2 regions of the Massilia sp. IC2-476 genome follow, and region 1 is predicted to be linked to the other one. Evidence: predicted binding sites of a transcription regulator. Region 1 holds the regulator's gene; the other holds the start of a gene.
The links. The regulator FNR, encoded in region 1, switches genes on or off when oxygen is low (the NO sensors DNR and NnrR bind a similar motif). The targets are predictions, from matches to a motif close to TTGATNNNNATCAA.
Positions count from the first base shown of each region.

Region 2: the regulator FNR is predicted to act here: its motif matches at 3,076-3,089, upstream of LK539_RS11860 (agglutinin biogenesis protein MshI).

Region 1 is NZ_JAJFER010000006.1:265,518-277,102, forward strand. Features, by position in the region: gene LK539_RS17325 (serine hydrolase) at 1-256, shown strand, start outside; gene LK539_RS17330 (VOC family protein) at 348-776, shown strand; gene LK539_RS17335 (metallophosphoesterase) at 824-1,657, shown strand; gene LK539_RS17340 (hypothetical protein) at 1,773-2,468, shown strand; gene LK539_RS17345 (DMT family transporter) at 2,465-3,388, opposite strand; gene LK539_RS17350 (AraC family transcriptional regulator) at 3,447-4,205, opposite strand; gene fnr (fumarate/nitrate reduction transcriptional regulator Fnr) at 4,216-4,980, opposite strand; gene LK539_RS17360 (hypothetical protein) at 5,096-6,751, opposite strand; gene LK539_RS17365 (cytochrome ubiquinol oxidase subunit I) at 7,103-8,572, shown strand; gene cydB (cytochrome d ubiquinol oxidase subunit II) at 8,576-9,583, shown strand; gene LK539_RS17375 (DUF2474 family protein) at 9,603-9,728, shown strand; gene LK539_RS17380 (molecular chaperone TorD family protein) at 9,825-10,490, shown strand; gene LK539_RS17385 (twin-arginine translocation signal domain-containing protein) at 10,531-10,788, shown strand; gene LK539_RS17390 (formate dehydrogenase subunit alpha) at 10,820-11,585, shown strand, end outside.
Region 2 is NZ_JAJFER010000003.1:621,927-633,511, reverse strand. Features, by position in the region: gene mshL (pilus (MSHA type) biogenesis protein MshL) at 1-296, opposite strand, end outside; gene LK539_RS11875 (hypothetical protein) at 319-684, opposite strand; gene gspM (type II secretion system protein GspM) at 681-1,442, opposite strand; gene LK539_RS11865 (PilN domain-containing protein) at 1,439-2,095, opposite strand; gene LK539_RS11860 (agglutinin biogenesis protein MshI) at 2,092-3,027, opposite strand; gene LK539_RS24480 (type II secretion system protein) at 3,303-3,791, opposite strand; gene LK539_RS11850 (type II secretion system F family protein) at 4,063-5,304, opposite strand; gene LK539_RS11845 (GspE/PulE family protein) at 5,304-7,004, opposite strand; gene LK539_RS11840 (histidine phosphatase family protein) at 7,151-7,864, shown strand; gene LK539_RS11835 (phosphotransferase) at 7,953-9,017, shown strand; gene LK539_RS11830 (acyl-CoA dehydrogenase family protein) at 9,035-10,261, shown strand; gene LK539_RS11825 (MaoC family dehydratase) at 10,430-10,888, opposite strand; gene LK539_RS11820 (MaoC family dehydratase) at 10,885-11,334, opposite strand; gene LK539_RS11815 (acyl-CoA dehydrogenase family protein) at 11,344-11,585, opposite strand, start outside.

The DNA of each region.
Region 1 (11,585 bases):
GGACGGCCGGGCGCGCGGCGACCGCCTGGTCGAGGGCGGCGGCTTCACGGGCGTCGGCCATCTCGGCTGGGCCTGGGGGCTGAATGCGCTGTTCGTGTTCGACCCGCGCACGAAGAACGGCATGATCTATGCCGCCAGCGGCGTCGGCGCCGATCCGGACACGCAGCCGGGACGCTTCTCGTCCGAGTCGCGCTTCCAGGAACGCATCACCGACGCGCTGTACCGCGGCGCGATCGCCCCCGGCGCCGGGAAGTAGCCAGCCAACAAGCGTTGCCGGCACCCGGCTTTGGCTCTACACTGCTCGGTCACTGTCAGTATTTCATGAAGGTCTTTCACAGGAGAGCAGCATGGAAACACAGGAAATCTACCGTGGGCGACTCATCGACCACATCCAGCTGGTGGTGCGCGACCTCTCCGCATCGCGCAGGTTCTACACGGCCGTGTTCGAGGTGCTGGGCATTCCGCTCGGCGGCTCGGGTGACGATTACTTCTGGGCCGACGAGCTGTTCATCTCCAGCCGCGATAGCGAAGCGGCGCAAGGCGTGCTGACCGGACGCCACCACCTGGCCTTCCAGGCGCGTGACCGCAAGATGGTGAACGCCTTTTACTTTGCAGCGCTGGCCGCTGGCGGCCGGGACAACGGCCGTCCCGGCGAGCGCGCCTACCACCCGGGCTATTACGGCGCCTTCGTGCTCGACCCGGACGGCAACAACATCGAGGCGGTCTACCACGGCGAGGCGAAGGCCAGCGCACCCTACGTGCGCATCAGCTTCTAACAGGGGCGGCGCAGTGCGCGGCCGAAAGCCGCTATACTGCGCCGACCATGCGCATCCAGCTTTTCTCCGACCTGCACCTCGAACGCTACCCGCACTTCGTCCCGGACATCCGCGAGGATACCGATGTGATCATCCTGGCGGGCGACATCGGCTCCTACCAGCAGGGCTCGCGCCTGCTCGATCAGGACTTCGGTCTCCGACGCTTCTCGCCGCTGCGTCCCGGCGCCACGCGCGCCCGGGTGCTCTACATTCCCGGCAACCACGAATTCGACGGCCTCGAATACGAGCAGGCTTATGCCCGCCTGCAGGCTACCTGCGCGGACCTGGGCATCGAGTGGCTGGACCGCGAGACGCTGGTGATCGGGGACGTGCGCTTCATCGGCACCACCCTGTGGAGCGACTTCGATGCGCTGGCGGTGCAAGAAACGGACATCACCAAACAGCTGCAGCGGCGCGAGAAGGCCTTCCGCGCGGCCAACTACTACCTGGCGAAGAACACCACGCTGAAGAACGGCGAAAAGGTGCTGGCCGAGGGCATCCGCACGATGTCGCTCGATTGCCAGGACTGGCTGCGTGGCGCCCTGGCCGCTCCTTTCGCGGGCAAAACGGTGGTGGTGACCCATTTCGCACCGAGCCTGCAAAGCGCCGATCCGCGCTATGGCCTGACCCCTGGCACGGCGGGCTTCTGCAATGCGATGGATGCGCTGTTCCCCCGCGCCGACATCTGGATCCACGGCCACTTGCACTGCGCGAACGACTACGTGATGACGGGTAGCGAGGATGGCCGGCCCTGGTCTTGCCGCGTGGTGGCCAACCCGCTCGGCTACCTCAGCAAGGGCGAGCAGGAAGCCTTCCGGCCGGAGCTGGTGATCGAGCTCTAGGCAGGGAGCGCAGCGCGGTACCGGCAAGGCCGCGGGGTGCTACCTCGGCAATACGGCTCGCGGGAAGCGGAAGGCTGCGGCAGGATGCGCAGGTCCCGACTTTCATCGCCTCGCCATGACCCTGCTTTCGCGCCGCCTGTTTGCCATCCTGGCCCTGTGCCTGCTGCCCGCCTTCGCCCAGCCCGCACCGGACGTGCCGGCGCCCTTCGAGCGCCTGGTGCCCCCAGGCTTCGCCGATGGCCTGCTTCTCGTCGAGTTGAAGGCGCGCGACCGGGATGCGCCGCCGTGGCGCATGGTCGAATGGAGGCCAGGCGATGCAGCCACCCCGGCGCGGCGCGAGAAGGTCTCGGTGCGCGAAGCGATCAAGGCCATGTATCTTTATCCGGGCAGCGACTACTTCGCCAACGTCAAGATCGAGACCAGCATGCCAGGCATGTACGAGCAGGACAGGGCGCTCGTGATCGAGGCCCTGGAGCACAATGTGCGTCGCGACCGCGCACTCGTGGGCGCTTATCTCGCTGCCAATCCGGAGGCGGGCGCCAAGGTCTCTGCGCGCACGCCGCCGGGAAAGGACACCATCGCGTTCGAGCGCGAGACGGTGAACGGCATCGAGGTGGTCGGCTACACCGACAACGTGCTCGGGCTGAGGGGCGGCACCATCAGCCAGATCCACTTCTTCGTCCCCGCCCGCGAGACCATCGTCACCGCCTACCTGCTGAATCAGAAACGCACGAAGTTCAGGGACATCGACGAGTTCCTGCGCCTGCGCGCCGCCTTCATCCAGGGATATACCGCTTACCTGGCGCGCTAGTTGCGATGGGCGGCGGCGCAGGACGCCACGCCGGCCAGCAGGAGCAGCAGCGCGGCGGCTTCCATTCCGTTCGGCCAGCGCCCCTCCCACAGGAATCCGTACAGCGAAGCGAACACGGTTTCGAACACGATCATCTGTCCCATCAGCGCCATCGGCAGCGCGCGGCTGGCGTAATTCCACAGGGCGTTGCCGACCACCGAGCAGAAGATGCCGACGGCGCTCACGACGCCGAGGAAGTGCAGCCACTCGGCCCCGCTGTGCGCGGCCGCGCCGGGCTGGAAGGCCGGCACCGCCAGCAGCAGCGCCTGGGCGCCCGTCATCACTCCCATCAGCAGGCTCCACTCCTGGCTGGAGACGCCTTGCAGGCGCGCCAGCCAGCGCCGGTTCACCACGGCGTAGATCGTCCACGACACCAGCGCGCCGAGCGCGCACAGCAGGCCCAGGCCCGAGCCGCCCGCCGCCCGCAGCGCATCCCAGCTGATACAGGCCAGCCCGGCGCCGCCCAGCAGCAGCGAGGGCGCCAGGCGCCGCAGCGGCACGGCGCCATGCTCGCGCAAGCCGGCCAGGGTGACGGCGAGCGGCAGCAGGCCGATCACGATCGAGGTCATGGCCACGCCGCCCGACTGCACGGCCTGGGCCACGAACAGGTAGTACACGATGTTGCCGAGCAGGCTGAGCCCCGCCAGGCCGCGCCAGTCGGCCCAGCTCAGGCTGCGCACCAGGCGTGGCCAGGAACGCGCGATCAGCACGGCCGCCACGATGCCGTAGGCGAGATAGCGTCCGGCCGACAGCTGCAGCGGCGAAAAGCCGGGCGTGAGTTCGGGCGCGAGGAAGACCAGTCCCCAGAAGGCGCCGGCGGTGATGCCGGCGCCGATGCCGAGCTGGGCCTGGCTGGATGTGGTGTGAATCTGCGACAGCATGGCAATCTCCTTTGATGGGAGATTGTCGGCGCCGCGCCGGGTGAAAGCTTGACCGGGTCTACTGCGTTTTTGACCCGGTCTCGCGCCGTGCGCGGCGGTAGGCGGCGGGCGTGGTGTCCATGGCGCGGCGCATGGCGCGGGTGAGGGCGCTTTGCTCGGAAAAGCCGGCCGCCAGCGCGATCTCGGCTACCGGGCGCTCCGTGCCGGCCAGCCAGTCGCAGGCGCGCTGCAGGCGGCAGCGCAGCAGCCAGTCATGCGGTGTGCTGTCGTGCTCTTCGCGGAACAGGGCGTGCAGGCGGCTGACGCTGACGCCGGCCGTGCGCGCCATGCTGTCGGTGCTCCAGGGCAGGCCGGGCTCGGCCTCGATGCGCGCCAGGAGGGCGGCCAGGCGCGAGGCCGGCTGGCCGGCGCCGAGGGTCAGGGTGTCGAGCAGCAGCGGCGTCCAGCCCTGCAGCACCGACGGGGCAGGCGTCCCGCCGGCGGCCAGGATGCCCATGAACTCGACCAGCTTGCGCGCCGCCGGGCCGATGGCAGTAAAGGGGCGTTCAAGCAGTTGCTGCCAGGGCCCCTGTTCGAAGCCGGGCATGCCGACGTCGAGGATCAGCGAGCGGTTGGCAACGGACGAGTATTGCGAATGCCAGGCGCCGGGCGCCACGAATGCGGCGTGCAGGGGATCGAGCCGTCCAAAGCGCCCCTCGATCTCCAGCGCCACTTCGCCGCTGACCGGCAGCACCACCTGGGCAAAGCTGTGGCGGTCCGCTTCGCGGCTCTCGCCATAGCTGCGCACATGCAGGTCGAGCAGGGGCGCGCTTGCCATGGGGCCCGCCTCAGCCCATCGGGCTGCAAACGTCGGTTCCGGCCGCCAGCGCCTTGAGCTTGGCCGGGTCGAGCAGGGTGACTTCGCGCTTGTCGACCTGCAGCCAGCCCTGTTTCTTGAAGCGCGACAGCAGGCGGCTGACGCTTTCGATGGTGAGACCGAGGTAGTTGCCGATGTCTTCGCGCGACATGCGCAGCTGGAAGCTGTTGGGCGAGTAGCCACGGGCCGCGTAGCGCGCCGACAGGTTCACCAGGAACACGGCGAAGCGCTGCTCGGCGCGCATATTGCCGAGCAAAAGCATGACGTTCTGCTCGCGCGTGATTTCCTGGCTCATGATGCGGTGGAAGTGGCGCAGCAGGGCCGGCACCTGGCCGAACAGTTCTTCCAGGCGCGAGAACGGGATCTCGCACACCTCGCTATCCTCGAGCGCCACGGCGTCGCAGTGATGGGTGCCGCTGATCGCGTCCATGCCCAGCAGTTCGCCGGCCATCTGGAAGCCGGTGATCTGGGCTTCGCCCGCGGCGTTCACCTGGTAGGTCTTGAAGTGGCCGAAGCGCACCGCGTACAGGTTGCGGAAAGGTTCGCCCATCGCATACAGGCGCTCGTCGCGCACCAGGCGCCGGCGCCGGCCGATGATCTGGTCGAGGCGGTTGATGTCGGCGTCCTCGAGCCCCATGGGCAGGCACAACTGGTGCATGCTGCAGGCGCTGCAGCTGGCCTTGATGACCTGCAGGTTGATGGGCGACTCGCCCGGCATCGACATCGGTTGGTTCATGGCGCAAAACGGAATGCTGATGGGTCCATTATAGACCGCTGTCCAGCTCAGGGCATTCCATTTTCCAAAAGCAATACTGCCGGGGCATGGCCCCGGCAGTCGTACTACGGAAGCATTATAGGTGATGGCGCTGTTCCGTCTTTATCCGGTAATACTCCTTGCGGCCTTGGCGCAGCACGGTGTCCGCGATCTGCGCGGCTTCGCCGGCTGCCTGGTTGACCGAGGCAAAGGCGTTCGGGTCGCGCTGGAGCGCATCGACGGTCCGGCGTGCTTCCTCGGTGCCGGCCAGCGCCAGGCCGAAGGTCGCGGACACGGCCAGCTCGGACGCCAGCGTCTCGAGGCTCGGCGCCACCACGTCCTGGCCGGCCTTGGCCGCCAGGGCCTTCTCCGCGCCCGCCTGCGGCGCGGCCAGCGAGCGCGCCAGTGCGATGTCGCTCGCGACCCTGGCCAGGAAGTCCACCGCCAGCTTGCTGCCCGAGCGGTTGGCCAGGTCGCCCAGGCGCAGGAGGGCGGCGTTCTTGGCGTTGAACACGGCGCGCCCGGCGCGCGTGCTGTGCACGAAGTCGATCAGCGGCTGGGCGGCGATCTCGCTGCCGATGTAGCCGAGGGTGGCCACGATCTGCGGCAGGAATTCTTCGTGCTTCTCCGGCTCGCCCACCAGCCAGTCGAGCAGCTTGCCCGCATCGGCTTCGCCGTACTGCGAGGCCAGTTCGTAGGGCACGCCCTCGATCCAGTGCTGCGATACGAAGTCGCGCACATCGAGCGGCGCCTTCATGTCGCCCAGGTCGCAGTTACAGCCGCTCGCCGCGAGCACCTTGCCGGTGACGGCGGCGGGGCCGGCCAGGTAGGCCGAGGACTCGGCGGCATTGACCACATTGTGGTCCACCCCGACCGACGGGTACATCACCGCGCGCGGGTCGTCGGTGCGGTGCGGCAGGCCGCAGTTGTGGCCGTACTCGTGCACCCAGATCAGGCCTTCCTGGTCGGCGGTGAAGCGCACCGCGGCCACGTTCACCGTGGTGCTGCCGACCGGCGCGCAGCCAATGATGTTGTCGCCGGGGCCGCCGCACCAGCGGATCGCCTGCACGATCTTGACGCCGGAACCGGCGCTCAGCAGCGCGTTCAGGTCGGCCGCCGTCTGGATGGTGCCCGGGACCGTGGCCGGCAGCAGCCGCACCGCGCCGTTGCGGACGAACTGGACCGGGGTGGCGACGTCCGGACCGGTATCGTCGCGCTGCAGGATGGTGCCCATGTCGGCCAGGATGCGGTCGGCCTCGGCGTCGCTCAAGGCGACGCTGCTGTGGCGGTGCACCGTCACCGATACCGAGCGCGGGCCGCTGGGCACCGGGTTGACGACCAGGTAATCGACGTAGAGGGCTATGTCCGAACTCCACTCGATATTGACCCAGATATCGACGCCGCCGGCGCGCGGCGCCACGTTGTGCACTGTGTAGCGGGCCGAGCCGATGAACTTGCCGGCGTCCGGGCCGCCGGCGGCGCCTTCGCCGATGGCGACGAAGACCTGGGAACGGGCGTTGACTTCCGACCAGTTCAGGCGCAGCACCCACTGGCCGCGCCGTGCGCCCCAGTTGTGGCGGTAGGTGAAGCCGTTGCCCTGCAGTGCGGGCTGCACCTTGCCCGGGTCCGCCTGGACGTCGGCCTTGGCCTCGGCGTAGGGCGCCTGGTTGGCCGAGGAGGGCGGCGCATCGGCGCTCCAGGGGCGGTCGAGGGTAAGGGCTGCGTCCCGGTCGAGACGGTCATTTGGCGACATGCTGTTCTCCTTGTGCTCAGGGGTTGACGACGAGGTCATCGACGTAGAGCGCGATGTCGCTGCTCCATGCGATGTTCACCCGGATATCGAGCTGCCGGGCCCGAATCGTCAGCCAATATAGACGAGCACAAGCGGTCGCCAGAGGCGATCTGAGCGGTCATTAATATGGATCAGTGGACTCCGGTTTTCTGACGGCGTGAAAGATTTTGGAAGTGAAACATGGCCTGCTGTACCGCCGTCACAGTCCGGCCATTTAATCGCCCTCGCCAAGCGTGCGCACCCGGCGCCCGTGCTAGATTCTGGACACGGCACTGGCATAGAGGACGCAGTACAACGACCACAGGAGAGCGCATGTTCGGTTTGTCGGCTTTGGATCTGGCGCGCGTGCAATTCGCGTTCACGATGTCTTTCCACATCCTGTTTCCGGCCATAACCATCGGCATGGCGAGCTACCTGGCGGTGCTCGAACTGTGCTGGCTGCGCACCGGGCGCCAGGTCTACGTCGACCTCTACCACTACTGGCTCAAGATCTTCGCCGTGTGCTTCGGCATGGGGGTGGTGTCCGGCATCGTGATGGCCTACCAGATCGGCACCAACTGGAGCTACCTGTCCGAATTCGCCGGCAGCATCATGGGACCGATCCTCTCCTACGAGGTGCTGACCGCCTTCTTCCTCGAAGCCGGCTTCCTGGGCGTGATGCTGTTCGGCTGGAACCGGGTGGGCCCCGGCCTGCACTTCGCCGCCACCTGCGCGGTCGCTGTCGGCACCCTGATCTCGGCCACCTGGATCCTGGCCGCCAACAGCTGGATGCAGACCCCGCAGGGCTATGCCATCGAGGGCGGGCGCATGGTCCCGGCCGACTGGCTGGCGATCGTCTTCAACCCCTCCTTCCCCTACCGTTTGCTGCACATGGTGATCGCGGCCTACCTCAGCACCGCCCTGATCGTCGGCGCCTCCGGGGCCTGGCAGCTCCTGAAGGGACGCGACAACCCGGCGGTGCGCAAGATGCTGTCGATGGCCATGTGGATGATCCTGCTGGTCGCGCCGATCCAGGCGGTGGTCGGCGATTTCCACGGGCTGAACACCCTCAAGCACCAGCCGGCCAAGCTGGCGGCGATGGAAGGGCACTGGCAGAACGAGGGCGAGCGCGCGATTCCGCTGCTGCTGTTCGGCATCCCCGACATGGAAGAAGAGCGCACCAAGTACGCGGTCGGCATTCCCCACCTGGGCAGCCTGATCCTCACCCACAGCTGGACCGGCCAGATCCCGGGCCTGAAGGAGTTCCCGCGCGAAGACCGGCCGAACTCGCTGATCGTGTTCTGGAGCTTCCGCCTGATGGTCGGCCTGGGCCTGCTCATGATCGCGCTCGGGGCCTGGAGCCTGTGGCTCAGGCGTGGCGGGCGAATATGGCACCAGCGCCTGTTCCTGCGCTTCGCCCTGTTGATGGGGCCGGCGGGGCTGGTCGCCATCCTGGCCGGCTGGACCACCACCGAGGTGGGGCGCCAGCCCTGGGTCGTGTACGGGGTGCTGCGCACGGCCGATGCGGTCTCGCCGCACGGCGCAGCCGCGCTGGCGCTGACCCTGGCCCTGTTCGTGGTGGCCTATATGTTCGTGTTCGGCACCGGCACCGTCTACCTGCTGCGCATGATGCGCAAGGGTCCGCAGCGCTTCGAGCTGAACCGTCCGCCGCAGGGCGGGCCGGGCGAGGAGCGCACGCCGATGCGGCCGCTGTCGGCAGCCGACGTGGCGAATGACGACAATGTGGACGACGAACCCGGCCCGGAAGGACCTGGGCAGGACGACGGCAAACGGGGGAGCTAGGCCATGGGCATCGACACCACCGTCATCTGGGCGGTCATCATCTTCTTCGCCGTCTTCATGTACGTGCTGCTGGACGGCTTCGACCTGGGCATCGGCCTGCTGTTTCCGTTCACGCCGAGAAAGCGCGACCGCGACGCCATGATGAACACCGTCGCGCCGGTCTGGGACGGCAACGAGACCTGGCTGGTGCTGGGCGGGGAAGGGCTGCTGGCGGCTTTCCCGATTGCCTATTCGATCATCCTGTCGGGCCTGTACCTGCCGCTGATCTTCATGCTGGTCGGCCTGGTGTTCCGAGGCGTGGCCTTCGAATTCCGCTTCAAGGCCAAGGAACATGAGCGCCACCTGTGGGACAAGGCCTTCATCGGCGGCTCGGTGGTGGCAAGCTTCTTCCAGGGCGTGGCGCTGGGCGCCTTCCTGGACGGGATCACGGTGTCGGGCCGCAGCTATGCCGGCGGGCCGCTCGACTGGATCGCGCCTTTCCCGCTGCTGGCCGGCGTCGGCGTGATGATCGCCTATACCCTGCTGGGCGCCACCTGGCTGGTGATGAAGACCGAAGGCGAGCTGCAGGCGCGCATGGTGCAGGTGGCGCGGCCCTTCGCCCTGATGCTGCTCGCGGCCATCGTCATCGTCAGCATCTGGACCCCACTGCGCGACCCGGCGGTGGCCGACCGCTGGTTCAGCTTCCCCAACATCGTGCTGCTGGCGCCGGTGCCGGTACTGGTGCTGGTCTTCATCGTACTGCTGCTGCGCTCGCTCACGCGCGATCCGCACCGGGTGCCCTTCGTGGCGGCGCTGGCCCTGATCTTCCTGGGCTACTCCGGCATGGCGATCAGCATCTGGCCGCACATCGTGCCGCCCGCGATCTCGATCTGGGAAGCGGCGTCGCCCCCGGCCAGCCAGGGCTTCGCGCTGGTCGGCACCCTGTTCATCCTGCCCATCATCCTGATGTACACCGGCTGGTCCTACTGGGTCTTCCGGGGCAAGGTCAAGGCCGATGCGGGGTACCACTGAAATGGCCACGCGGCGTCGCGTGACGCGCCGTGAGTGGATGCGGCGGCTCGGCTGGATGGCCGCCCTGTGGCTGGGCGGCGTGTTTACCCTGGCGGCGGTGGCCTACGTGATACGGGTGCTGATGCAGGCGCTGGGGATGCGCTAGCGGCGCCGCCCGGGAAGCGGCCCGACCAACCGTGCGCGGCATGGCGCTATGGAGGAATACACTTCTTATAAGCTTTGTTAACAGGAGTGCAGCACCGTGTCCCTTCCAGAGGCGCCCCAGATCGACCGTCCTTCCGCTTCCGCCGCGCCCGTCGCAGTACCGCTTCCGCTGTCCGGCGAGGACCAGGCGCGCGCCGACCTGTACGCCTTGCTGTCGCGCCTGCTGCTGGCGGCGCCCGATAGCGCGCTGCTGGATGCCCTGGCGCATGCCGACCCCATCCTCTCCGAAGGGGGCGATCCGGCGCTGGAACAAAGCTGGGAAGCCTTGACGCTGGCCTCCGGCGTCATGGACCCGGAGGCGGTCGCCGAGGAATTCGACACGCTCTTCGTCAGCGTCGGCACGCCGCCGGTCAATCCCTACGGTTCACGCTACCTGTCCGGCTTCATGAACGATACCCCGCTGGCCGAACTGCGCGCCGACCTGGCGCGCTTCGGCATCGGGCGCGTGCGCGGCGTCGGCGAGTTCGAAGACCACCTGGGCGCCCTGTGCGAGACCATGCGCGTCCTGATCACCGGCGCGCCTGGCATCGCGCGCCAGCCGATCGAGCGCCAGCAGGCCTTCTTCGAGGTCCACATCGCGCCCTGGTACGAACGCTGCCTGGCCGATATCGGGGGAGCGGAAGGATCGAATTACTACCGGCTGGTCGCACGGCTGGCCGGCGCCTTCCTCGCGATCGAAGCACAAGCCTTCGTGGTCGGGTAAGCGCTCGAAGAGACACCGGTTTAACCAAAGAGGCACAGGCATGGAACAGCTACCGCAAGGGAATCACCAGGAACAGAACGTGACACGGGAAGCCGGTCAACCGGGCCACGGGGTGCCGGACAAAACGCGGCGCAGCTTCCTGAAAGCCGCGCCATTGGGCGCACTGGCCGTGGTCACCGGCAGCGCCCAGGCCGAGGAGGCGCCGGCCGCCGCGCCGGCGCCCAAGCCGGAAGCGAAGCGCGGCTACCACGAGACCGAGCACATCCGCCGTTACTACCAGACCGCCGCCTACTGGTGACGGTACCCATCAGCACAATCGGAGAGCCAGCATGTCCCTTGTGAAGACCGTCCGCGACAGCGGACTCAAACGGCGCCGCTTCCTGGTCGGCGCGGGCGTCGCCGCCGGCGCCGGCGCCCTGGCCCGCCAGCTGCCGCTGAACGTGATCGAACCGGCCAAGGCGGACCAGGCCCCCGGCGCCCCGGTCCCCACCGAAATCAAGCGCACCGTCTGCAGCCACTGCTCGGTGGGCTGCTCGGTGGACGCGGTGGTGGCCAACGGCGTCTGGGTGCGCCAGGAGGCGGCTTTCGACTCCCCGATCAACATGGGTGCGCACTGCGCCAAGGGCGCCTCGGTGCGCGAGCACGCTTTCGGCGAGCACCGCCTGCGCTACCCGATGAAGCTGGTGAACGGCAAGTACCAGCGCATCTCCTGGGACCAGGCCATCAACGAGATCGGCGACAAGCTGATCGAGATGCGCCAGAAGTCCGGCCCGGATTCGCTGATGGTGATCGGCTCGTCCAAGCACAACAACGAACAGGCTTACCTGCTGCGCAAATGGGTCTCGTTCTGGGGCTCGAACAACTGCGACCACCAGGCCCGTATCTGCCACTCGACCACGGTCGCCGGCGTAGCCCAGACCTTCGGCTACGGCGCGATGACGAACTCCTTTAACGACTTGCACCACAGCAAGGCGGTGATGTTCATCGGCTCGAATCCAGCCGAAGCCCACCCGATCTCGATGCTGCACTTCCTGCACGCCAAGGAGCTGGGCGCGAAGATGATCGTCATCGACCCGCGCTTCACCCGCACCGCGC
Region 2 (11,585 bases), on a different contig from region 1:
TAGCGGGTGCCGGCCACGATCGAGCGGAAGAACTGCTGCGCCGGAACGTTGTTGAAGTTGACATTGAAGCGTTCCTCGAGCGCGGGACGCGCCTTCGGCAGCTGGGTCGCCAGTGCGCTGGCGGGCGGCAGCAGTGCGTTGGCCACGGCGTCGTCGAGCGGCGCCGCCGCGGCGGGCTGGCTGTTGGCGCGGGCCATTTCGCGCTTGACCGCGTCGTAGGCGTCGTGGCGCGCGCCGGTCTGGCAGCCGGCCAGCAGGCACGCGATCGCGGCGGGAATCAGGAAGGATGTGCGCATCGTGTCTCCGTCGGTTGGCCGCTCAGTTGGCAGGCGTGATGCCGCGGTCCGGCGACTCGACGGCCGCTGGCTCGAGGCGCAGCACCTGGCGTTCGCTGCCGCGCACCAGCTCGACCGCGGTCTGGGTCATGCGCGCCACGCGCGCGCCCTTGTAGCTGTCGCCCACGCGCACGGTCTCTCCGTCGATCACGGCGACCTGGCGTCCGCCGCGGCCGATCAGCACCGATTGCAGGCGCGGCTGGCCATCGCCGGCGGCGGCGCCGTCAGCGCGGGCGCCCAGCGACGCCGGCGGACGGGTCGGATCGAGCAGCGCCTGGGCGCCGGCGTCATGGGAAGCGAGGGAGGCCAGCATCAGGGCTGCCAGGGTGCTTGCGGTCAGAGTCTTCACAGCTTCATCCAGTTCCGGTCCAGGCTCAGGGTATAGAGCGTGAGCGTCAGGCGGGAGGCCGGATATTCCTCCACGTCGAGCTGCGCCTTGCCCCAGAACAGGCGGGTCGGCATCGCTTCGAGCGCGCTCATGTAATCGACCATGTCGAGATAGTTGCCGCGCACGGTCACTTCGACGCCGTGGCGGTACAGCACCTCGGCGGGCTTGCCGGCGTCCGGCGCAGGTTCGGGCGCAGGCGCCGGCGCGGCCGCAAGGCCGGCCGCCGCGGTAATCGCGGCCACGGCGGGAGCGGCAGCCGGTGCTGGGGTCGCCGCGGTGGTCGCGGCGCGCCCGGAAATCGTCTCCACCGGCAGCGTCCGCATCGACACCAGCTGCAGGCGGCCGTTGGCGCGCAGGATGGCGTCGACCAGCGGCGCCATGCGCTCCGGCGCCACCAGGCCGTTCTGCATCGCCAGCAGCGCGTCGCCGATGCGGGCCGATTCCTGCTTCACCGCTTCCAGCCGCGCCTGTGCCGGCGCGTCCGGGTCGACCTGGTAGGCCGTCACCCGGGCCGCGATCTCGGCATCGATGCCCATCATGTCGTTGCGCGCCTGGAGGATCTGTTCGAGCAGCGCTTCCTGTTGCTTGTAGATTGGCGCCAGCACCAGCTGGTAGCCGATGAACGAGACCACCGCCACCGCGGCGGCGAAGGCCAGCACCCGCTCGCGCAGGGTGAGCGCGTCGATGCGCGCCGCCAGCTGGATCAGCCTTTGCTTCATGGACGCGGCGCCTCCACGACGGACTGCAGGCTGAACTCGACGTAGGGTGCGGGCGACGCTAGCGGTTTGCCGTCCGGCCCCGGCGCTTCGATCTTCGCGGCCTGGCCGATCTGCAGGCTGGCGAAGGATTTGCCCTGCAGGAGCGGCTCCTGGGTGAGGCGGTTGATATAGCCGGGCACCAGGGTCGGGTCGAGGGTGCGGCCCTTGATGCCGATGTTGGCGCCGGCCACGCTGACGCCGGTCAGCCACAGGCCGGGGACGCTCTGGCGCGCGAAGGCCTGGAAGTAGCCGGCAAAGCCCCTGGTGTCGCCCAGTTCGCCCCGCTCGAGCACGCTGGAGACGTGGCGCAGCGCGGCCAGCTGCGCTTCGGCCTGCGCGATCTGGGTCTCCAGTCCGGCGCTCCTGGTGCGCGGCGCGAACTGCGCGTTCACCGTCGCCAGGCGCGCCTGCTTGCGCACGAGGCGCTCGGCTTCGGCGTCGCGCTCGCGCTCCATGCGTCCGGTGGCCGCATGCAGGGCGGCGCCGATCACGGCGATGCCGGCGACGAGCACGAGGAGCGACACGCCCATCATGGGCGCGCTCACGACCTTCTTCTGCGGCAGGAAGGCCGGGTTGAACAGGTTGATCTGCTGCACGCTGGCGCGCTGGGTCATGCCGCCTCCACCGCGCGCAAGGCTGCGCCCAGGGCCAGGAAAAAGCGCTGCTGCACGGCCTTGTCTGCCAGCTCGGGAACACGCTGCAGGTCGAACACGGTATCCAGGTCGAGGGTCTCGACCGGCATGTACAGGTTGCTCGACAGGTATTCGTCCAGTCCCGTCACGCTCGAGGGCGCCAGCACCAGCTTGGACACGCTGATGAAGGAGAACTGGCGCTCGAAGTGGTCGAGCGAGCGCTGCAGCTCCAGCGTGATGCGGTCGAAACTGGCATGCTTGCGCTCATGGTCCGGCTCCAGCAGCTGCTCGAGCGTCACGTCGAAGCGCCGCGACAGGTAGAGTTCGCCGCGGTAGGACACGGTCAACAGGCCGCCATCCTCGCCGAAGGACAGCATGGCCACGCCGCGCCCCTCGGGCTCGAGCAGGGCCGAGATGTTACGCTGGGCCATTTCCGGGATATCGATGACGCGCAGGTCGACCTTGGCGTCCAGAAACAGCTTCTGGCGTGGCCGGATCACGCTATTGCGCGCCGCGATGGCGAATACCGATTGGGGCCGCCCCTGGGCTGCCCCGTCGAGCGGAATTTCCAGCACGTCGACCGTGGCGTCGCTTGCCGGGAAGTCGAGCATATCCTTCAGGCGCCACTGGATCGCGGTGCGCATTTCTTCCTTCGGCACGTTGGGCGCTTCGACGCTGATCACCTGGTATTCGCCGCCGCCCAGCAGGGTCGCACAGCGGTAGGCATTGGCCTGGCCTTCGCGGCCAGCCTGTTCCAGCACGGCGTCCGGCTGGCCCGGCAGGAAGCGGGCGAAGCGCACGAAGGGCTTGCCGCCCTCGCTGACCGGCTTGATGCTGGCAGCCGCCACGCCGTCACGCTGCACGGCAATGGTCAACCACCCATCCTTTTTCCTGGCTTTCTTGAAAAAACGCATCGAGCGGCAAAGTTCCTGTCAGCAGAGAAATAATTACGCGGCAAAGTCTTGATTATATTCAAGACTCAGACGATGAGCCCAGAAAAATGCTTGAAAACCACGGAATTTGAGGGCCTTGTCGGCGTTGCGACAATTTCTGTTGCCGAACCATCTCGCAATGAGCAGGGATCCAAAAACGACACCGCCCTGCTTTCAGGCAGGACTCCGGAATCGGGAGTGCGCCGTGAAATACAGGGCGGTCGATCGATCCCGCCCCATGGGGCGGGACGGACAGCTTAGTCGCAGACGAAGTTGCCGTTGGCTGGCTGCGTCACGTAGGTCGGTGCACGGTCTTGCGCTGCCGACGGCACGTAGACCACCGAGCAGGTGGTGGCGTCGCGCACGCCAGCCGGCGAGATGGTCAGGCCGCCGTTGGCGAAGGTGATGGTGTAGTCGTTCGCGCTCAGGCCGGCCGCGGTAGCGAAGGTGCGTGCCTGGGCCAGCGAGGTGACCGACGGGTAGCCGAAGTTCAGGGGGACGTTGGTGCCTTCGAGCGAGACGTTACCGGTATTGATATTGTTGACCAGCGCTTCCGCGTGCACCATCGCAGCGGTCGAGGTCAGGGAGCCGCGGGCGGCGCGCAGGCTCGCTTCACGGGCGTCGCCGCCGAGGTTCGCGAATTTCGGCAGCGCGGTGGCGGCCAGGATACCCAGGATGACGATCACGACGATCAGTTCGATCAGGGTAAAGCCGCCCTGGTTGCTCGCCTTGAAATTCTTGTTCATGAAGCTCTCTCCGTTTTGAAATGGTGCGGACGTCCCGCAGTTCGGTTATTAGTGGTTATCGGACGCGGGGCGATTAACTTGATCGAAAACCAGCCCTGTGCAGCTTCTCTCCGCCCAAAAGCGGTCGGATCGCGCTCCTGCAACAATTCTACCTTGAACTTTGGCAATTTTGAGTCATAGAAACAAAAAGTGTCGCTACGCAACAAAAAATTGATTCTTTTATCATGTTGACCATCGCCGATGTCCAGGCCAGCAGCCCGGCGGCGCGGCTTCATTTCGCCGAGTGCAGCGCCGCCTTGCCGAGGTCCCAGATCGGCAGGAAGATACCGAGCGCTAGGATCAGCACCATCACGCCGAGGAAGGTGATCAGGATCGGCTCGATCTGGCTCGACAGGGTCTTGAGCTCGTAATCGACTTCGCGTTCGTACATCTGCGCGATCTCGTCCATCAGTTCATCGAGCGAGCCGGTTTCCTCGCCGACGGCGATCATCTGCAGCACGATTGGGGTGAAGACGTTGGCCGCGGTCGAGGTGCGCAGGATGCTTTCGCCGCGCTCGACCCCGTCGCGCATCTGTTCGATGCGCATGCTGAGGTAGGCGTTGTCCGCCGTCTGCGACACCACCGTCAGGGCCTGCACGATCGGCACCCCGCTGCGCAGCGACAGCGCGAAGCTGCGCGCGAAGCGCGCCATGGTCGCCTTGTGGATGATCTTGCCCGCGATCGGCAGGCGCAGCTTGTACTGGTCCCAGGCCAGCCGGCCCTTGGCCGTGTTGCTCCACTTGATGAAACCCGCCACCGCGCCGGCCGCCGTGCCTGCCATCAGCGGCCAGTACTGGACGGTGAAGTTCGAGGTACCCAGCAGGATGCGCGTCATCAAGGGAAGCTCGGCGCCGAACTGCTTGAACACGCTGGAAAAACTGGGGATCACGAACACGTTCACGATCACCATGGCGATGATCATCGCGATCACCACGAAACTCGGGTAGCGCAGCGCCGTCTTGACCCGCTCGCGCATGTCGCGGTCGAACTCGAGGTGGTCGAACAGGCGCAGGAAGACTTCTTCCAGGCGGCCGGTCATCTCCCCCACCCGCACCATCGACAGGTAGAAGGGATTGAAGATCTTCGGGTGGCGCCCCATCGCGCTCGACAGCTCGCGGCCCGAGTCGAGCGACTCGCGCAGGTCCTTGATCACCTTGCCGAAGGATTTGTTGATGGCGGATTCCTGCAGCCCCGCCAGGCCGCGCATGATCGGCACGCCGGACTTGAGCAAGGTGTAGATCTGGCGGCTGAACAGCTGCACGTCCATCGAGGTGACCTTCTTTTCGGTCAAACGCGCCATCAGGCCATCGCTGCCCTCCTTCGAGGCCGGCCCCTTGCGGCTGGGGTTGATCTCGATCGGCGTGGCGCCGCTGCCGAACAGCTGGTCGGCCACGGCGCCGGGATCGGCCGCTTCCAGGATCCCCTGCAGCAGTTCGCCGCTGGCGTTCCTCGCCTTGTACGCGAAATACGGCATCAGTCGACCTGGTTACTGATGCGCATCGCCTCGGCGATGGTGGTCCTGCCCTGCACTGCCAGGCTCACACCGTGGCGGCGCAGCGTCTCGCCCGCCATCTCGGCCTGCGCCACCTTCAGGAAGTAGGCCGGATCGGGATGGTTGGCAGCGTCGGTGACGGCGCGCGTCATCTCCAGCAGTTCATACACGCCGGTACGGCCGCGGAACCCGGTGCCGTTGCAGTGCGAGCAGCCGCGCCCGTGGAAGAACTGGGTCTGCACCGCGTGCTCGCCCAGTTCCTGCAGCACCCAGGTGAATTCGGCCGGGGTCGGGCGATAGGGCTCGGTGCAGCTCTCGCAGATCACGCGCACCAGGCGCTGCGCCAGCACGGCCTGGAGCGAACCGCCCACCATGTAGCGCGGCACGCCCATGTCCATCAGGCGCAGCGGAGTCGAGGCAGCGTCATTGGTGTGCAGGGTCGAGAGCACCAGGTGGCCGGTCATGGCGGCGCGCAGGCCGATCTGGGCGGTTTCCTGGTCGCGCATCTCGCCGACCAGCACGATGTCCGGGTCCTGACGCAGCGCGGAGCGCAGCACGCGCGCAAAAGTGAGCTCGATCTTGTCGTTGACCTGCACCTGGTTGATGCCCTTCAGGCGGTATTCGACCGGGTCCTCGACCGTGATCAGCTTCTTCTCGACCGAGTTCAGTTCGGACAGGGCGCTGTACAGCGTGGTGGTCTTGCCGCTGCCGGTGGGGCCGGTCACCAGCACAAGGCCGTTGGGACGCTGCACCAGCGTGCGGAAGCGCTCCATGATCCGGGTCGGCATGCCGATCGCATCCAGGCGCAGCGTGGTGCCGCCCTGGTTCAGCAGACGCATGACCACCGATTCGCCGTACTGGGTCGGCATGGTCGAGATACGCACGTCGATGCGCTGGTTGCGCACCTTGACCGCGAAGCGGCCGTCCTGCGGCAGGCGCTTTTCCGAGATGTCGAGGTCGGCCATGAGCTTGAGGCGCAGCGCCAGCGGGGTGGCGACCTTGATGTCGGCTTCGGTCTGCAGGTGCAGCACGCCGTCGATGCGGAAGCGGATCTGCAGGCGGCCGTCCTGCGGCTCGATATGGATGTCCGAGGCGCGCACCTGGGCCGCGTCGTCGAATACCGACTGCAGCAGCTTGACGATCGGGGCCTCTTCCAGGCCGGGATTGGCGGCCAGCGCGCCGAAGTCGATCGAGGCGTCGCCCAGGTCCTGCTCGACCTCGCGCGCCAGGCCGGTGATCTCGCCGGTGCGGCGGTAGATGCGGTCGATCGCGCCCAGCACTTCGGTCTCGTTGACCACCGCCAGCTCGACCGGCTTCCTCAAGAGGCGCGCGATCTCGTCGTAGGCAAACAGGTCGGTCGGGTCGGACACGCCCACCAGCAGGGTCTCGCGGCGGTCTTCCAGCACCAGCGCGCGGAAGCGGCGCGCGGCCGTTTCCGGCAGCAAGCGCACCAGCTCGGCGTTGATGTTGTAGAACTTGAGGTTGATGTAGGGGATGTTGAGCTGGCGCGCCAGCGCGCCCGAGATTTGCTCTTCGGTCACATAGCCGTTCTCGACGAACACCCGCCCCAGCTTGCGCCCGGTGCTCTTCTGAGCCGCCAGCGCCTGGTTCAGCTGCTCTTCGGTGAGCAGCTTTTGCTGGATCAGCACCTCGCCGAGGCGAATTTTTTCCGGCCTTGCCATGAACATCCCTTTTTTTATAGGTTGCAACGAATATTTTATGCCAGAACCACCAAATATTGACTACTGGAATGAGTCGCTGTCGCGCATTCGCCTCGATATCAGGGCATCGCGTGTAAGATGGCCAAGACAAAACGACAAGGAAGCCCATGAACGAGCAGCGCCTCCAGCCTGGCCTTCGCCGCCGCGTCTACCTGATGCGGCACGGCAGCGTCACCTATTTCGACGACAGCGGCAAACCATTCCTGCCCGAGACCGTGTCCCTGAACCCTGCCGGCCAGGCCCAGGCCGATGCTGCCGGCCACGCCTTCCGCGCAGCGGGCGTGCGTTTCGACCGCGTGATCGTGTCCGGACTGCCGCGCACCGTGGAAACGGCGAACCGGGTGCTGGCTGCCAGCGGCCAGGAGATCGCCCTGGATACCTGGCCGGACCTTCACGAGATTCGCGGCGGGCGCCTGTCCACCATTCCGACCCAGGAACTGCGACGCGCCTTCACCGGGGCGTTCGAGGGCGTGGTGGAGGAAGACCAGCGCTTCCTGGGCGGGGAATCGGTGGGCGAGATGATGGATCGGGTGCACCCGGCCATCGCCCGCCTGCGCGCCCTGCCCGACTGGGATACGGTGCTGCTGGTGCTGCACGGCGGCGTCAACTGCGCCATCCTGTCGCTCGCCCTCACCGGCCAGCGCCTGTTCCTGGGCGGCCTGTCGCAAGCGGCCGGCTGCATCAATGCGCTCGACGTCGGGAATGATCCGAACGACTGGGTGGTCCGCTTCGTCAACTATGTGCCGCCCGGGCCGCTGCAACCGGAGGCCCGCACCACCACCATGGAACAGCTGTTCGAGCAGTACCGCAAAGGGCGCTGATTCTTTCGCACGAAAAGAAATAGCACGCCCGTACATTTTTCTGGCGAATCGGGCTAGAATAAAGAACAAACACAAGAATGGAGACGCGATGTACGAAGAAATGATGGGCACCAAACCCGTGTCCGAACGCCAGCGCTTCGACGTCGAGGCCCTTGGCGCCTGGCTGGCGGCGAACGTCGACGGCTACCCTGGTGGAGCGCTGGACGTAGAGCAGTTCAAGGGCGGCCAGTCGAATCCCACCTTCCGCCTCACCAGCGGTGGCCAGCGCTATGTGCTGCGCACCAAACCTGGCCCGGCGGCCAAGCTGCTGCCTTCGGCCCATGCGATCGACCGGGAATTCCGCGTGATGAGCGCGCTGCACGGCGCCGGTTTCCCGGTGCCGCGCCAGTATGCGCTGTGCGTGGACGAGTCCATCATCGGGCGCGCCTTCTACGTGATGGAATGCGTCGAAGGCCGGGTGCTGTGGGACCAGTCGCTTCCCGGCATGTCGCAAGCCGAGCGCGCGGCCATCTACGATGAACAGAACCGCGTGATCGCGCAGCTGCACACGGTCGATTACGCGGCCATCGGGCTGGGCGACTACGGCAAGCCGGGTAACTACTTCGCGCGCCAGATCGAGCGCTGGACCAAGCAGTACCAGGCCTCCGTGACGGAACCGATCGAGGCCATGGACCGCCTGATCGAATGGCTGCCCCAGCACATCCCGCCAGGTGACGACACCAGCATCGTGCACGGCGACTACCGCCTCGACAACATGATCTTCCATCCCACCGAGCCGCGCATCCTGGCGGTGCTGGACTGGGAACTGTCGACCCTGGGTCATCCCGCGGCCGACTTTTCGTACCACTGCATGAGCTGGCACATCCCGCCCGGGCGCTTCCGCGGCATCGGGGGACTCGACCTGAAGGCGCTTGGCATTCCATCTCTCGAGGAGTATGTCGCGCGTTACTGCGAACGGACGGGCAAGGCGATCTCGCTCGACGACTTCAACTTCTACCTGGCCTACAACATGTTCCGCCTGGCCGGCATCATGCAGGGCATCATGAAGCGCTACGTGGACGGCACCGCCGCCAGCGCCCAGGCCCTGGAGAACGGCAAGGCGGCGCGGCCGATGGCCGAGATGGCCTGGCAGTTCGCCTCCCGTAGCCGCTGACCTGACAAGGACACACCATGGATTTCGCCTATTCGGAACGCTGCAAGGATTTGCAGGCGCGCCTGCTCGCCTTCATGATTGATCACATTTATCCCAACGAACGCGCCTTCGTTGACGAAATCGCGGCCAACGCGCGCGACAAGGGCACGCGCTGGCTGCCGCTGGAACTGATCGAGCGCCTCAAGCCGCTGGCGCGCGACGCCGGCCTGTGGAACCTGTTCCTGCCGCGCTCGACGCGCGCGCCGGAAGGTTTGTCGAACCTCGACTACGCGCCCCTGTGCGAGATCATGGGCCGCGTTCCCTGGGCGCCGGAAGTCTTCAACTGCTCGGCGCCCGACACCGGCAACATGGAGACCCTGGAGCGCTATGCGTCGGAAGACATCAAGCGCACGTGGCTGGAGCCGCTGCTGCGCGGCGAGATCCGCTCCGCGTTCGCCATGACCGAGCCGGACGTCGCCTCGTCGGACGCGACCAACATCGCCACCCGCATCGAGCGCGACGGTGACGATTACCTGATCAATGGCCACAAATGGTGGATCTCCGGCGCCGGCGACCCGCGCTGCAAGGTCTTCATCGTGATGGGCAAGACCGACCCGAACGCGGCGCGCCACCAGCAGCAGTCGATGATCGTGGTGCCGGCCGACACCCCGGGCATCACCATCGTCCGTCCGCTGCCGGTGTTCGGCTACGACGACGCGCCGCACGGCCATTGCGAGATCCTGTTCGAGAACGTGCGCGTCCCTAGCACCAACATGCTGCTGGGCGAAGGCCGCGGCTTCGAGATCGCCCAGGGCCGCCTGGGCCCGGGCCGGATCCACCACTGCATGCGCGCCATCGGCGTGGCCGAGCGCGCGCTGGAACTGATGTGCCGGCGCCTCGACAGCCGCGTCGCTTTTGGACGCAAGGTCTCGGAACAGGGCGTGTGGCGCGAACGGATCGCGGAAAGCCGTATCCGCATCGACACCGCGCGCCTCTTGACGCTCAAGACGGCCTATATGATGGACACGGTCGGCAACAAGGGGGCGCAGGCGGAGATCGCGATGATCAAGGTGCTGGCGCCGAACGTGGCGCAGGACGTGCTGGACTGGGCGATCCAGGCGCACGGCGCAGCGGGGGTGTCCGAGGAGTTTCCGCTGGCTTACCAGTGGGCGGGGAACCGGACCCTGCGCCTGGCGGATGGACCGGACGAGGTGCATCGGAACGCGATTGCGAAGCTGGAGCTGGCGAAGTACGCATCCAGATAACTGTAGGGTGGGCGGGGTATTTCAGGCCGGTGGCCTGAAATACGAACGCCCACGCCGCGACTGCCGAACTAAATTCTGCAAACCCAGTTCGGCCGATAGATGACCGCGTGGGGTAATTCGGGCCGGTGGCCCGAATTACGAGCCGCCCACCCTACCAGCCTTGCGGCATCAGGCGTACGCCCGAATCAGGAACTCGGCCACGCACACCGGCTTCGCCCCCTTCCGCTCCGGCTCGATCGCCACGTTCCAGGTCAGCTGCACCCCGCCCTCGATCGCCTCGCAGGCGGCCAGCAGCCAGCGCCCGCGCACCCTGGAACCGGCCGGCAGGGGCGCCGGAAAGCGTACCCGGTTCAAGCCGTAGTTGAGGCCCATGCGCATCCCGCCAATCGTGATCGCATCCTCCAGCATCGCCGGCAGCAGCGACAGCGTCAGGAAGCCGTGCGCCACCGGCGCGCCGAAGGGCGACTCGCGCTTGCAGCGCTCCGGGTCCACATGAATCCACTGCCTGTCCTCGGTCGCCTCGGCAAAGTGGTTGATGCGCTCCTGCCCCACGTCGAACCAACGGGAGACCGCGACTTCAGTCCCGACCAGGGTGGGCAGCTCGCCGAAGGCGATCGTCCTGCTCATGGCCGCCTCCCGAACATGCCCATGCCTTCGATCGTGCAGATCTCCTCGCCATGCTGGTTGGTCGCGACCCATTTCGACCACACCACGCCGCGGTCGGGCCTGGAGTTCGACGCCTTGACCTGGGTGGTCAGGTAGCGCACCCTGAGCGTGTCGCCGGCGCGCAGCGGGCGCAGCCAGCGCACCCCGTCCAGACCCGGCGAGCCCATGCTGGACGCGCTGCACATCAGGCCATCCACGACCATCCGCATCATCATGCTGCAGGTATGCCAGCCGCTGGCGATCACCCCGCCGTAGATCGACGCTGCCGCCGCTTCGCGGTCGACATGAAAAGGCTGGGGATCGAACTCGCGCGCAAACGCAATGATCTCTTCCTCGGTGACACGGCGTTCGCCGAGGTCGATCTCCTGACCCGGGTGAAAATCTTCGAAATACCATTGACGCGTCATGGCGCCTCCTTATGCGGCCTGCTGGAAGCCCGGCTGCGCCACGAAGCGCGCCAGGTGGTGGTCGCGGTCGCCCAGGGTCAGCTCGATCATCGACAAGCGCTTGAAGTAATGCGCCGCTGCGAGTTCGTCGGTCACGCCCATGCCGCCATGCAGCTGCACCGCCTGCTGGCCGATGAAGCGGGCGGCCTGGCCGACCCGGTATTTGGCCGCCGACACCACCCGGCGCCGCTCGCCGATGTCGCCGCCATCGA